2 regions of the Enterobacter chengduensis genome follow, and region 1 is predicted to be linked to the other one. Evidence: predicted binding sites of a transcription regulator. Region 1 holds the regulator's gene; the other holds the start of a gene.
What was found. Region 1 encodes LexA, which represses DNA repair genes until DNA is damaged. Its sites were predicted from a motif close to TNCTGTATGTACATACAGNA; they were not measured.

Region 1 (7,894 bases):
CAGCGGCGTTACCTCGGCACCGACGCCAACATACTGCGACGTATCTTCGCTCTTGAAGCCTTTGGTTTCCGTCAGATCGCCATCGGCGGTCAGCGTGACGAGATCGTTGTGCCAGGCGGCACCGGCGGTCACCACAGGACTGATTTGATAAGTATCGCGCACGCCATCCACTTTCTTCGTATCAATATCACGGGAGAAGAGATTTTTTCCGGTTAAACCGACAGTCCAGCTCTCGCCAAAGTCAGCAGCAAGACCGGCATCGACGTTAAAGCCCGTATCATCATTGCGATAGCGGCTACTATTGATATCCCCGCTGTCGAAGTTGTAGATGGAAACCGTATAGTTATAGAGCCAGGTTTTTTGCAGCTTAGGCGTGATACCGACCGAGACCGGTACGCCGCTAATGTCGAACTGACGCGCCACCGCCACACCATAGTCCGAAACGATCGCCGCGCGACCAAAGCCTTTTGACTTCAAATCATTCGGATTTGCCGCTAACGCGGTGGCTGGAACGGCCTCAATACCGCGTAATGTGTCAATATCGCCCTGATCGATGTAAGAACTCACGCGGGCACGCGCATTCGCTTTTGCGACGAATGCTACGGATAACACGTCATTAGGAATGCTGACAGCGATCCCTGCGCCCGCTTTACCGCTGGCGGTTTTTCCTTTCAGCGAAGCTAGTTGATTAGCAAGATCGCCCGCCGCTGCGGAGACCTGCCTGGAGGCCTGGCTTGCGGGATTTAAGAGATCGAAAAGATTGATACTTTCCAGCGTGCTGCGATATTTGCTGACATCGTCGCTGATATCATCAATCTTATCGCGCAGATTGTCCTTATCCGAAATCTGAGCGCCAATTGATGGCAGAATAACCGTGACATCATCATCGGGCTTTGCCTTTGCCAGCAGTGCCGGGTTTATCAATACTGCACTGCCATAGCTTCCTGCCGCAACGCCCGTCCCCCCCATCGCATCACTGCGCGCTTCTGTCCAGGTATTGGCTGCTCCCGCCTGATTTGCCATAAACAAGGAAACAGCGATGCTAACCACCGAAAATTTAAAATTTTTTTTCACAGTATGCCCGTTATAGTCTGTTATGAAATAACCCCTGTCTGTTATCACCCAAACAGGAACGAACTATTGCTGTGAATAAGGAGTAAAAGACCCGCTATTTCTGTCCCTAAGTAAAACTCCCTTACGGCCTGTTATATTTTGTGACGGCCCTCAATATTTATAGAAGAGGAAATTATTTTTTCCCAGGTTTTCCATCATGCGGTCCAAAAAACTGGGGTGGGTGGTCTACCCAGCGATCCTCGCGGGTGGCGGCATAGACCGGGTTAAGCGGATAGTAGATGCGATTGTGCTTCTTGCTGGCCTCGCCAACGACCAGCAACCGCACCTCGTCGTCCGTGTTATTGATAAAGGTGTGGCAGACGCCCGTTCCGGCAGGAAATCCCACGCTATCGCCCGGTTCAAGTTTCCATAAATAGCCATTAATCCACGCTTCCGGATAACCTTCGAGCACATAAACGAACTCTTCTTCATCGCTTTCCGCGTGCGGGTAGGACGTTCTGCGCCCGGGCGGTAGCCGCTCATGATGAATGCCGATGCGCCCGAGCCCGAGCTTGCGAGCCAGCGGTGCGCCGATAGAAAACCGCTCATCGCTATCTGGATAGGTCGAATCATCCGCGCCTTCCACGTCGCGCCAGTGCCGAATACAGTCAGGTCTTTTCATTATGAATCTCCCGGTTTGCGATGGGTCAGGTATAGCACAGACTGGCGGATCTCGGTGTTTTTACCAGAACATGGTAAAGTGGGGGTTTTCCGTCCTATTACATCCGGGGTGCTACATGGATAAGTCCACAAAAGAGCTGTTAGCGCAGGCCGAAAAGCTGTGCGCGCAACGCAATGTGCGCCTGACTCCGCAGCGCCTTGAAGTGTTACGCCTGATGAGTCTGCAACAGGGTGCAATCAGCGCCTATGACCTGTTAGATCTGCTCCGTGAAAGCGAGCCGCAGGCGAAACCACCCACGGTGTATCGCGCGCTGGATTTCCTGCTGGAACAGGGTTTTGTCCACAAAGTCGAGTCCACAAACAGCTACGTGCTGTGTCATCTTTTCGATCAGCCCACTCACACATCCGCTATGTTTATCTGCGACCGTTGTGGCGTGGTGAAAGAAGAAGCTGCGGAAGGCGTGGAAGACATTATGCATACGCTGGCGGCAAGAATGGGCTTTGCCCTGCGGCATAATGTGATTGAAGCACACGGGTTGTGTTCAGCGTGTGTTGAGGTGGAAGCCTGTCGGCACCAGGATGCGTGCCAACATGACCACTCTATACTGGTGAAGAAAAAGCCGCGTTAACGGCAAAAGAAAAGGCGGCTTAGAGCCGCCCTGTGGGTTATTTCGCGTTACCAGCGGTAGTCGTTACGGGTTTCCCAGTCTTTGACTTCGTTTTCCGCCTGATCTTTCGCATAGCCGTAACGTTCCTGAATTTTACCGACAAGCTGATCGCGTTTACCTTCAATGACGGTCATATCGTCATCGGTCAGCTTACCCCACTTTTCTTTCGCTTTACCTTTGAACTGCTTCCAGTTGCCGCCGATTTCGTCTTTATTCATCATCGTGTCCTCTTAGTTAAGCGTCGGGTCGTAACGTCCGTTACGTTCTTTTCTGCTGGACGTGATATTTATTGTAGTTAAGGATTCGGCGGTTAATTTCATATTCGGAATCTTTAACCGTCACGATATATCGTGGCGGGAGGAGAACCAGGTATTGTTTTGCCAGTGGCGATGCCAGATAAAGGCCAGCGACAGGCCTCGCAGAGAGAGAAACACCGCAAGCGCCAGCCATAAACCGTGATTGCCCAGCCAGGGGAGCGTCAGCAGCGTCAGGCCAAACCCTGCCGCCGCAACGGCCATGCAGTTACGCATCTCCGCCCCGCGCGTTGCGCCAATAAACATGCCGTCCAGCAGATAACACCAGACGCCGACCACCGGTAAAATGACTTGCCAGATGAGATAGTGGCTCGCCAGCTCGCGCAGCGCAGGGAGAGACGTAAGCGACGCGACAATCTGCTCGCCAAAGCAGGCGTAAACCAGGCCGAATGCCAGCGCCACCAGCCCAGACTGCCGGCAGGCTGCCCGCCAGACGTCCCGAAGCTGCCCGCTTTCCCGCGCGCCGTACGCCTGCCCGGAATGCGCTTCTACCGCATAGGCAAAGCCGTCCAGCGCGTAGGCGGTAAAGGTCAAGAGCGTCATCAGTACCGCGTTGACCGCGACGATTTCTGGCCCTAGCCGGGCCCCAAAGACGGTTAGCGCACCGAAACAGAGCTGAAGCAGCAGCGAACGCAGCATGATGTCCCGGTTAAGCGCCAGCAGCTTACGGATATTGCCACGCCATGCGGTTTTGAGCAGCGCCAGGGAGATCCCGCGCATCGCCAGCACCCGCCAGACCATCCACAGGCCAATAATAAAGGTTCCGTATTCGGCGATTGCCGTCGCCAGCGCCGCGCCCTGCACGTTCATGTGCAGGCCCATCACCAGCCAGACATCCAGCACAATGTTGAGCAGATTGCCCACCACCAGCAAAATCACCGGGGCGCGGGCGTACTGTACGCCCAGCAGCCACCCCAGCAGAACCAGGTTGGCCAGCGAGGCGGGGGCGCTGAGCCAGCGGATTTCGAGGAAACGTCGCGCCTGCGTCAGCACCGCCTCGCTGCCGCCAACAACCTGGAGCGCCAGGTCGATGAGGGGCGCACGCAATAAAACGATTAACGTCCCCGCGCCAAGCGCAAGGATCAGCGGCTGGACCAGCGCGCGCGCCAGACGCAGCGGGTCTTTCGCACCATACGCCTGCGCCGTGAGTCCGGTGGTGCTCATGCGCAAAAAGAGCAGCAGCATAAACAGGAAGCTGGTTGCCGTCGCGCCAATCGCCACGCCGCCAAGATAAACTGGTGAATCCAGATGGCCGATAACGGCAGTATCAACCAGCCCAAGCAGAGGCACGGTAATATTGGAGAAAATCATCGGCAGTGCAAGACGCCACAATGCCTTATCGGATGCCGTCAGCAGTGACATGAAAAATACCGGAAGTGGGGAATGAAGCAGGCTACAGCGGCGCCATAGCCTGTCAGGAAGAGGTTACAGCCATTCACCGTTGCGAATGACCCCAACCGCCAGTCCTTCGATAGAGAAGTTCTGTTCGCGGAGGTCGACCAAAATGGGTGAGAACTCGCTGTTTTCAGGCAGCAACTGTACGCTGTTACCCTGTTTTTTCAGACGCTTAACGGTCACTTCGTCATCGATACGCGCCACAACCACCTGGCCGTTTCGCACATCCTGAGTTTTATGCACTGCAAGCAGATCGCCATCGAGGATACCGATGTCTTTCATCGACATGCCGCTGACGCGCAGCAGAAAATCAGCGCTCGGTTTGAACATGCCAGGATCGACCTGATAGTGGCCTTCAATATGCTGCTGAGCCAGTAAAGGCTCACCGGCAGCAACACGGCCTATCAGCGGAATGCCGGTCTCTTCTTCCACCAGCAGGCGGATACCGCGTGACGCGCCCGAGACAATCTCAATCACGCCCTTACGCGCCAGCGCTTTCAGGTGTTCTTCGGCAGCATTTGGAGAACGGAAACCCAGACGCTGCGCGATTTCCGCACGCGTGGGTGGCATACCCGTCTGGCCGATATGATCCCGAATGAGATCAAACACCTCTTGCTGCCTGGTCGTTAACGCTTTCATTCCGCCCCCTGGGTGTATATACAGTTATGCTGTGAGTATATACAGTCAAAGGTGATTTTGGAATCAAAAACTGCACAAAAAACCAGGGACTTAATTATTCCTCGAGGCTCATCGGAAATGTGACCAAAGCAGCGTGACCCAGGTAATGGCAGCAGTGATAATCGCCAGCAGCACAGCGGCAGAACCCATATCCTTCGCGCGGCCGGAAAGTTCGTGGAAGTCAGAGCCGATACGGTCGACCACGGCCTCAATAGCGCTATTGAGAATTTCCACTATCATCACCAGAAGTACGGAACCGATGAGAAGCACGCGGGTAACGGCATCTACATCAAGGAAACAGGCGATGATCACCGCGATGATAGCGGCGACGCCCTCCTGGCGAAAGGCGGCTTCGTTGATCCACGCGGCACGGAAACCTTTCCATGAATAGCCGGCGGCTTTAATGATACGCGTTAACCCAGTGGTATTATTGGCCATTAAAAGAACCTTTTAAGAAAAAAAGCGTCAGTAACAGGAACTGTAGCGCGTTTCGCCACAGCCTGAAGTATGACGGGTAACAACAGAAATTTTGCGCGCTTTCTGTTATCCTTGCGCCGCAATTGCATTATTAACCAGAGGCTTTACATCGTTTATGTCCGGCTGGCCACGAATTTACTACAAATTACTTAATTTACCATTAAGCATCCTGGTAAAAAGCAAGTCTATCCCAGCAGAACCCGCGCTGGAATTGGGACTCGATACGTCGCGTCCTATTATGTACGTTTTGCCTTACAACTCGAAGGCAGACTTACTGACGCTTCGCGCCCAGTGTCTGGCGCATGATTTACCTGACCCGCTTGAACCGCTGGAAGTCGACGGCACGCTGCTGCCGCGCTACGTGTTCATTCACGGTGGACCGCGCGTGTTTACCTATTACACGCCGAAAGAAGAGTCCATCAAGCTGTTCCATGACTATCTCGACCTGCACCGCAGCAACCCCGATCTGGACGTGCAGATGGTGCCGGTATCGGTGATGTTTGGTCGTCGTCCGGGCCGTGAAAAAGGTGAAGAGAATCCGCCGCTGCGCATGCTTAACGGCATCCAGAAGTTCTTCGCGGTCTCCTGGCTGGGGCGCGACAGCTTTGTGCGCTTCTCCCCTTCGGTTTCGCTACGTCGCATGGCGGACGAGCACGGGACCGACAAAATCATCGCGCAAAAACTGGCGCGCGTAGCGCGTATGCACTTCGCCCGTCAGCGCCTGGCGGCAGTAGGACCACGCCTCCCGGCGCGTCAGGATCTGTTCAACAAGCTGTTGGCCTCCAAAGCGATTGCCCGCGCCGTTGAAGACGAAGCGCGCAGCAAGAAAATTTCGCATGAGAAAGCCCAGCAGAACGCCATTGCGCTGATGGAAGAGATTGCCGCGAACTTCTCTTACGAGATGATTCGCCTGTCCGATCGTATTCTCGGCTTTACGTGGAACCGCCTCTACCAGGGCATCAACGTTCATAACGCCGAGCGCGTGCGTCAGCTGGCGCATGATGGCCATGAGATTGTCTATGTCCCCTGCCACCGCAGCCACATGGACTACCTGCTTCTCTCATACGTGCTCTATCACCAGGGGCTTGTACCGCCGCACATCGCAGCCGGTATCAACCTGAACTTCTGGCCAGCGGGCCCGATCTTCCGCCGCCTGGGCGCGTTCTTTATCCGTCGTACCTTCAAGGGCAACAAGCTCTACTCCACCGTGTTCCGCGAGTATCTGGGCGAGCTGTTTAGCCGCGGCTATTCCGTTGAGTACTTTGTTGAGGGCGGTCGCTCGCGCACCGGACGTCTGCTCGATCCGAAGACCGGCACGCTGTCGATGACCATCCAGGCGATGCTGCGCGGCGGAACCCGTCCGATCACGCTGGTGCCTATTTACATCGGCTATGAGCACGTAATGGAAGTGGGCACCTACGCCAAAGAGCTACGCGGGGCGACCAAAGAGAAAGAGAGCCTGCCGCAGATGCTGCGCGGCCTGAGCAAGCTGCGTAACCTGGGTCAGGGCTACGTAAACTTCGGCGAACCGATGCCGCTTATGACGTACCTGAACCATCACGTTCCGGAGTGGCGCGAGTCCATCGATCCTATCGAAGCGATTCGCCCTGCCTGGCTGACACCAACGGTCAACGGCATTGCGTCCGAACTGATGGTGCGCATTAACAACGCGGGTGCGGCTAACGCCATGAACCTGTGCTGTACGGCGCTGCTGGCTTCGCGTCAGCGCTCGCTGACCCGCGAACAGCTTACAGAGCAGCTGGATTGCTACCTAGACATGATGCGCAACGTGCCGTATTCCGTTGACTCAACCGTGCCTTCTGCGACCGCCAGCGAGCTTATCGATCACGCGCTGCAGATGAACAAGTTTGAAGTCGAAAAGGACACCATCGGCGACATCATCATTCTGCCGCGCGAGCAGGCAGTGTTGATGACCTACTACCGCAACAACATCACCCACATGCTGATGCTGCCGTCGCTCATGGCGGCTATCATCACCCAGCATCGCCGTATTTCACGTCAGGAGCTATTGCGTCACGTTGAGACGCTTTACCCGATGCTGAAAGCGGAGCTGTTCCTGCGCTGGAGTAAAGACGAGCTGGCGGGCGAGCTGGACAAACTGACGGAAGAGCTTCGTCGTCAGGGGCTGATCACCGTTACGAATGACGAGCTGCACATTAATCCGTCTCGCTCCCGAACCCTGCAGCTGCTGGCAGCAGGTGCGCGCGAAACGCTGCAGCGCTACGCCATCACGTTCTGGCTGCTGAGTGCGAACCCGTCTATTAACCGCGGTACGCTGGAGAAAGAGAGCCGGACGCTGGCCCAGCGCCTGTCCGTTCTGCACGGCATTAACGCCCCTGAATTCTTCGACAAAGCGGTCTTCAGTTCCCTGGTGCTGACGCTGCGTGATGAAGGCTTCATCAGCGATACGGGCGATGCCGAGCCGGAAGAGACGCTGAAGGTTTACCAGATGCTGGCAGAGCTGATTACCTCAGACGTGCGCTTGACGATTGAGAGCGCGACGCAGGGCGAGTGATGTAAAAAAGCCGGGTGGTGGCTTCACCTGACCCGGCCTGACATTCCGCATAATATAAAGGCCCGGTAAGCGTTAACGCTACCGGGCCTTAT
Region 2 (7,894 bases), 590 kb from region 1:
ATATGGCGTGGCTGCGCCGCTGTCTCGAGGAAAAACCGCAGGGACAGCTGCAGGATATCGAACGCCACAAGCTCAACGCGATGGGCGCGTTTGCCGAAGCGCAAACCTGCCGTCGTCTGGTACTGCTGAACTACTTTGGCGAAGGGCGACAGGAGCCGTGCGGCAACTGCGATATCTGCCTGGATCCGCCGAAGCAGTACGATGGCCTGATGGACGCGCGTAAGGCGCTTTCAACCATTTACCGCGTGAACCAGCGCTTCGGGATGGGCTACGTGGTGGAGGTGCTGCGCGGCGCCAACAACCAGCGCATCCGCGACATGGGCCACGACAAGCTGCCCGTCTACGGTATTGGCAAGGACCAGAGCCACGAGCACTGGGTCAGCATCATTCGCCAGCTGATCCACCTCGGGTTTGCCACGCAGAACATTGCTCAGCACTCCGCGCTACAGCTGACGGAAGCCGCGCGTCCGGTTCTGCGCGGTGACGTTGAACTGAAGCTCGCCGTGCCGCGCGTGGTCGCCCTCAAGCCGCGCGTGATGCAGAAATCCTACGGCGGCAACTACGACCGCAAGCTGTTTGCCAAACTGCGCAAGCTGCGTAAGGCCATCGCCGACGAAGAGAACATCCCGCCTTACGTGGTGTTCAACGACGCGACGCTGATTGAGATGGCCGAGCAGATGCCGCTCAGCGCCAGCGAAATGCTCAGCGTCAACGGCGTGGGAACGCGCAAGCTGGAACGCTTCGGGAAAGAGTTTATGGCGCTCATCCGCTCTCATGCCGACGGTGATGATGAGGAGTAGTCAGCCGGGCAAAAAAGTGCCAGGATGATGACTCACTGAATTATTTCCCCGCGAGTTAATTATGCTGATGCTATTTCTCACCGTGGCGTTAGTGCACATCGTTGCGCTGATGAGCCCGGGCCCTGACTTTTTCTTCGTATCACAAACGGCCGTCAGTCGCTCCCGCAAAGAGGCGATGATGGGCGTGCTCGGTATCACCATGGGCGTTATGGTCTGGGCGGCCGTTGCGCTGCTCGGTCTGAACCTGATCCTGGCGAAGATGGCCTGGCTGCATAACATCATTATGGTGGGCGGCGGGCTGTACCTGTGCTGGATGGGCTACCAGATGCTGCGCGGGGCGCTGAAGAAAGAAGAGAAAAAGCCGGAAGAGCCAAAGGTGGAGCTGGCAACGGGCGGCCGCAGCTTTGTGAAAGGGCTGCTGACCAACCTGGCGAACCCGAAAGCGATTATCTATTTCGGCTCGGTATTCTCGCTGTTTGTCGGCGATAGCGTTGGCGCGGGCGCGCGCTGGGGCATCTTCCTGCTGATCGTCGTTGAGACCTTTGCCTGGTTCACTGTCGTCGCCAGCCTGTTCGCCTTACCGGCAATGCGCCGCGGCTACCAGCGCATTGCGAAGTGGATTGACGGCTTCGCCGGCGCGCTGTTCGCCGGCTTCGGCATTCATCTCATCATTTCTCGCTAAGCATGACGCGCTGACGCAAGCAGCGCGCCAACCAGCATAAACAGCGAACCAAAGACTTTATTCAGGGCCTTCATCTGCTTAGGCCCTTTTATCCATGCCGCAATCCGCTGCGCGAGCGTCGCGTAACCAATCATCACGATGATATCGACGATAATGGTGGTTGCGCCCAGCACCACGTACTGCATCACCTGGGGCTGATGCGGCACGATAAACTGCGGGAACAGCGCGGCGAGGAACACAATGCTTTTCGGGTTGGTCAGGTTGACGAACACCGCACGCTTAAAAAGATGGCCGCGGTTTTGCGTCTGAGCGAGCGTATTCAGGTTGATGGAGCCTGCCGCGCGCCACTGCTGGATGCCAAGCCAAATCAGATACGCTGCCCCAGCCCATTTCAGCACTTCAAAGGCCAGTACGGAGCGGGAGAACAGGGTTCCCAGACCAATCCCGACCAGCACGATGTGAATGCCCAGCCCGGTCTGCAAACCGGCAATCGACGCCGCCGCCCCGCGATACCCGTGGTTGATGGAGGTGGTCATGGTGTTAATCGCGCCCGAGCCCGGTGAAAGACTGAGGAGGATGGATGTCAGCAGGTAAGCGAACCACCACTCAAAGGTCATTTGAAACTCCCGAATTGTCTGTTTTTATGCCACAATACGCTATTGTTGAGTCATTTTGTGACCGGTGACGAAAAAACGATATTCCTTGGCTTAGGTGAGTAGAAACCCGATGTTTCAGCAGAAAAAGGACTGGGAAACACGAGAAAACGCATTTGCTGCTTTCTCCATGGGGCCGCTGACCGATTTCTGGCGCCAGCGTGAGGAAGATGAGTTTACGGGCGTCGGGGGCATCCCGGTACGCTTCGTTCGTTTCCGTGATGAGAAAAATGACCGGGTAATCGTGGTTTGCCCGGGGCGCATTGAAAGCTACGTTAAATACGCCGAACTGGCCTACGATTTGGTCCATATGGGGTTCGATGTGCTTATCATCGACCATCGTGGGCAGGGGCTGTCCGGACGCATGTTGCCGGACACGCACCGTGGGCACGTCGATCGCTTCAGCGATTACGTCGACGATTTCGCCGCGTTCTGGCAGCAGGAAGTGCAGCCCGGCCCCTGGCGTAAGCGGTACATCCTTGCGCACTCCATGGGGGGCGCGATATCGACGCTGTTTTTGCAGCGTTATGAACACCAGTGCGATGCCATTGCGCTGACCGCGCCGATGTACGGTATTGTCATACGTTTCCCCGACTGGATGGTACGCCATCTTCTCGACTGGGCTGAGGGCCATCAGCGCATTCGGGAAGGCTATGCCATCGGGACAGGACGCTGGCGCGCGCTGCCGTTCGCCATCAACGTCTTAACCCACAGTCGGCAGCGTTATCGCCGCAACCTGCGCTTTTATGCCGATGAACCACGTTTACGCGTGGGCGGCCCGACCTGGCACTGGGTGCGGGAAGGTATCCTTGCCGGTGAGCAGGTGCTGGTGGGGGTCGGCAATGACGACACGCCAACGCTCCTGATTCAGGCGGAAGAAGAGCGTGTGGTCGATAACCGCATGCATGACCGCTATTGTGAACTGCGCGCTGCCGCCGGTCACCCTTGTGAAGGGGGAAAACCGCTGGTCATTAACGGTGCGTACCATGAGATCCTTTTTGAAAAGGACGCCATGCGCTCAGTCGCGCTCAACGCCATCGTTGAATTTTTCAACAGGCATAATTGATTCTTGTTTTCCACCAGAGGTTGAAATCCCTATGTACCAGGTTGTTGCATCTGATTTAGATGGCACGCTGCTTTCCCCCGACCATACCCTGTCGCCTTACGCGAAAGAGACCCTGAAGCTTCTGACCGCCCGCGGCGTGAACTTCGTGTTCGCCACCGGCCGTCACCACGTCGACGTGGGGCAGATCCGCGATAATCTTGAGATCAAATCGTACATGATCACCTCCAACGGTGCGCGCGTGCATGATACTGACGGCAACCTGATCTTTACCCATAACCTGGATCGCGATATTGCCGCCGATCTGTTCGGCGTGGTGCATAACAACCCGGCTATCGTCACCAACGTTTACCGCGACGACGACTGGTTTATGAACCGCCACCGCCCGGATGAAATGCGTTTCTTCAAGGAAGCGGTATTCAACTACTCCCTGTACGAGCCGGGCCTGCTGGAGCCGGAAGGGATCAGCAAGGTGTTCTTCACCTGCGACAGCCACGAAGAGCTGCTCCCGCTGGAGCAGGCGATCAACGCCCGCTGGGGCGATCGCGTGAACGTGAGCTTCTCAACCCTGACCTGCCTGGAAGTGATGGCGGGTGGCGTCTCCAAAGGTCACGCGCTGGAAGCGGTTGCGAAACGTCTGGGCTTCGAGCTGAAAGACTGTATCGCCTTCGGTGACGGCATGAACGATGCCGAAATGCTCTCCATGGCGGGCAAGGGCTGCATCATGCAGAACGCGCATCAGCGTCTGAAGGATCTGCACCCGGAGCTGGAAGTGATTGGTTCCAACGCTGACAACGCGGTGCCGAAGTATCTGCGCAAGCTGTTCCTTGAATAATCTTCATTTGGTTGTTTATTGCTCAGTTGTCAACTAAAGAGTTCGCTACAATGCCTGTCCTTCTTTCTGAGAGACAAGCATTGTGGCGCTACTCATTATCACCACTATCCTGTGGGCCTTCTCCTTTAGCCTGATTGGCGAGTACCTTGCCGGCTCGGTCGACAGCTACTTCTCGGTGCTGATGCGCGTGGGGCTGGCGGCGCTGGTGTTCCTGCCGTTTCTGCGCACGCGCGGACAATCGCTGAAAACGATTGTGCTGTATATGCTGGTGGGGGCGATGCAGCTCGGCATCATGTATCTGTTCAGCTTCCGGGCCTACCTCTACCTGTCCGTCTCCGAATTTCTGCTCTTTACCGTGCTGACGCCGCTCTACATCACGCTGATTTACGACCTGCTCAGCAGACGCCGCCTGCGCGGGGGATACCTCCTGAGCGCGGCGCTGGCGGTGATTGGCGCGGCAATTATTCGCTACGACAAAGTGAGCGATCACTTCTGGACCGGCTTGATGTTCGTCCAGCTCGCCAACATCAGTTTCGCCATCGGTATGGTGGGCTACAAACGCCTGATGGAAACCCGCCCGATGCCGCAGCATAACGCGTTTGCGTGGTTCTATATGGGCGCGGCGATCGTCGCGGTGGCGGCGTGGTTTATGCTGGGGAACCCGCAAAAGCTGCCGACCACCGGCGTGCAGTGGGGCGTTCTGGTCTGGCTGGGCGTCGTGGCGTCCGGGCTGGGGTACTTCATGTGGAACTACGGCGCGACGCAGGTCGACGCCGGTACGCTCGGGATCATGAACAACGTGCATGTCCCGGCAGGGCTGCTGGTTAACCTCGCCATCTGGCAGCAACAGCCGCACTGGCCGAGCTTCCTTATTGGGGGAGCGGTGATCCTGGCTTCACTGTGGGTCCATCGCCGCTGGGTCGCTCCGCGCTCCGCACGAACGGAAGGTGGTCGCACGCGTGGTTCCGCGCTGAGCGAATAAACGCCTCCGTAATCGGCTGACGCTGCTCGCCGTCGCGCACGGCGGCGTACAGTCGGCTCCACAGTCCTTCACCCAGGGTTTTGGTCACCACCAGGCCCTGGCGTTCAAAGCTCTCCACCACCCAGTGCGGCAGCGCCGCAATGCCCATTCTGGCCGCCACCATCTGGATCAACAGCAGGGTGTTATCCACGCTTTTTAGCTGCGGGCTAATGCCTGCCGGCTGCAGAAAATGACGCCAGATATCCAGGCGACTGCGCTGAACCGGATAAATCAGCAGCGTTTCTGTCGCAAGATCTTCCGGCGTGATGCGCGTTTTGGCCGCCAGCGGATGGTCCGGCGCCAGCACCAGGCGCACTTCATAATCAAACATCGGCGAATAGTGCAGGCCGCTGCGCGGCAGGATGTCAGAGGTCATCACCAGATCCAGCTCGCCCTGCTGCAGCGAGGGCTGCGGATCGAACGTGACGCCGGATTTAAAGTCCATCTCCACCTGCGGCCACTTCTGGCGGAAGTTCTCAAGCGCGGGGGTCAGCCACTGAATACAGCTGTGGCACTCAATGGCGATACGCAGTTTGGTCTGCTGCGGTTCGTTACACGCTTGAAGCGCGCTGGCGATTTGCGGCAGGACCTGATTCGCCAGCTGAAGCAGAATTTCACCCTGCGGCGTAAAGCGTAGCGGCTGGCTCTTACGCACAAAAAGACGGAAACCGAGGCGCTGTTCCAGATCGCTGAACTGGTGAGAAAGGGCGGACTGGGTCTGGTGCAGCGTGGCCGCCGCCGCCGCCAGAGAACCGCAGTTCCGCAACGCTTGTAGCGTTTTCAGGTGTTTAATCTCGATCATGAAAGTCCTTCACTTCGCCGTGAATATTTTGCGCTTGAGGAATATACAGTACCTGCCAATTATAGATGTGTAAACATCTGGACGTCTAAATAACGAATTTCCACAAGGGGCATACCATGACAATCCGCAATCACACTCTCGGTTTCCCTCGCGTTGGCCTGCGTCGCGAGCTGAAAAAAGCGCAAGAAAGCTACTGGGCGGGGAACGTCACCCGTGAAGAACTGCTCGCGGTGGGGCGAGAGCTGCGCGCCCGTCACTGGGATCAGCAAAAACAGGCGGGCATTGACCTGCTGCCGGTGGGCGATTTCGCCTGGTACGACCATGTTCTGACGACCAGCCTGCTGCTGGGCAACGTGCCGGCTCGTCATCAGAACAAAGATGGATCGGTAGATATCGATACCCTGTTCCGCATCGGCCGTGGCCGCGCGCCAACGGGTGAGCCAGCGGCAGCGGCGGAAATGACAAAGTGGTTTAACACCAACTATCACTATATGGTGCCGGAGTTCGTAAAAGGCCAGCAGTTCAGGCTGACCTGGACGCAGCTTCTGGACGAGGTGGACGAAGCGCTGGCACTGGGCCACCAGGTGAAGCCGGTGCTGCTCGGGCCGGTAACGTATCTGTGGCTGGGTAAGGTCAAAGGCGAGCCGTTTGACCGCCTCAGCCTGCTGAAGGACATTCTACCGGTCTACAGGCAGGTGCTGATTGAGCTGGGCAAGCGCGGCATTCAGTGGGTGCAAATCGACGAACCTGCTTTGGTGCTTGAGCTGCCCCAGGAATGGCTCGATGCCTTCAAACCGGCGTATGACGCGCTTACCGGGCAGGTGAAGCTGCTGCTGACCACCTATTTTGAAGGCGTCACGCCGAACCTGAACACCATTACCGCGCTGCCGGTTCAGGGCCTGCACGTTGACCTGGTACACGGTAAAGATGATGTGGCGGAGCTGCACAAGCGTCTGCCCGCAGACTGGCTGCTCTCGGCCGGGCTGATTAACGGTCGTAACGTCTGGCGTGCCGATCTCACCGAGAAATACGGACAAATCAAAGACATCGTCGGTAAACGTGAGCTGTGGGTGGCCTCGTCCTGTTCATTGTTGCACAGCCCGCTCGATCTCAGCGTAGAGACCCGCCTCGATCCCGAAGTAAAAAGCTGGTTTGCCTTCGCCCTGCAAAAATGCGAAGAGCTGGCACTGCTGCGCGACGCGCTGAACAGCGGCGACACGGAGGCGATTGTCGAATGGAGCGCCCCGATCCAAGCGCGTCGTCATTCGGCGCGCGTGCACAACCCGGCGGTGGAAAAACGTCTGGCGGCTATTACCGCCCAGGACAGCCAGCGCCAGAGTCCGTATGAGGTGCGCGCGGAAGCCCAGCGCGCCCGCTTCAACCTGCCTGCATGGCCGACCACGACGATCGGCTCTTTCCCGCAGACTACGGAGATCCGCGGCCTGCGTCTCGATTTCAAGAAGGGCAATCTGGACGCGAATCACTACCGTACCGGCATTGCGGAGCACATCAAGCAGGCGATTATCGAGCAGGAGCGTTTAGGTCTGGACGTGCTGGTGCACGGTGAGGCCGAGCGTAACGACATGGTGGAATACTTCGGTGAGCACCTTGACGGCTTTGTGTTTACCCAGAACGGCTGGGTGCAGAGCTACGGCTCCCGCTGCGTGAAGCCGCCGGTGGTGATCGGCGACGTCAGCCGTCCGGAAGCGATCACCGTGGAGTGGGCCAAATATGCCCAGTCTCTGACCGACAAGCCGGTTAAGGGCATGCTCACCGGGCCGGTGACCATTCTCTGCTGGTCGTTCCCGCGCGAAGACGTGACCCGTGAAACCATCGCCAAACAGATCGCGCTGGCGCTGCGCGATGAGGTGGCGGATCTGGAGGCGGCGGGCATTGGCATTATCCAGATTGACGAACCGGCGCTGCGCGAAGGTCTGCCGCTGCGCCGCAGCGACTGGGATGCCTACCTGAAGTGGGGCGTAGAGGCGTTCCGCATTAATGCATCGGTGGCGAAGGACGACACGCAGATCCACACCCA

Region 2: a site for LexA is predicted at 5,888-5,907, ahead of metR (HTH-type transcriptional regulator MetR). Genes of this name have one in related genera too.

What each region holds. Positions count from the first base shown of each region.
Region 1 is NZ_CP043318.1:328,073-335,966, reverse strand. Features, by position in the region: gene FY206_RS01590 (conjugal transfer protein TraF) at 1-1,074, opposite strand, end outside; gene FY206_RS01585 (cupin domain-containing protein) at 1,247-1,735, opposite strand; gene zur (zinc uptake transcriptional repressor Zur) at 1,851-2,363, shown strand; gene FY206_RS01575 (CsbD family protein) at 2,411-2,620, opposite strand; gene dinF (MATE family efflux transporter DinF) at 2,741-4,078, opposite strand; gene lexA (transcriptional repressor LexA) at 4,142-4,750, opposite strand; gene FY206_RS01560 (diacylglycerol kinase) at 4,859-5,227, opposite strand; gene plsB (glycerol-3-phosphate 1-O-acyltransferase PlsB) at 5,382-7,802, shown strand.
Region 2 is NZ_CP043318.1:4,854,164-4,862,057, reverse strand. Features, by position in the region: gene recQ (ATP-dependent DNA helicase RecQ) at 1-800, shown strand, start outside; gene rhtC (threonine export protein RhtC) at 862-1,482, shown strand; gene rhtB (homoserine/homoserine lactone efflux protein) at 1,479-2,099, opposite strand; gene pldB (lysophospholipase L2) at 2,209-3,201, shown strand; gene yigL (sugar/pyridoxal phosphate phosphatase YigL) at 3,233-4,033, shown strand; gene FY206_RS23495 (carboxylate/amino acid/amine transporter) at 4,116-5,015, shown strand; gene metR (HTH-type transcriptional regulator MetR) at 4,903-5,856, opposite strand; gene metE (5-methyltetrahydropteroyltriglutamate--homocysteine S-methyltransferase) at 5,973-7,894, shown strand, end outside.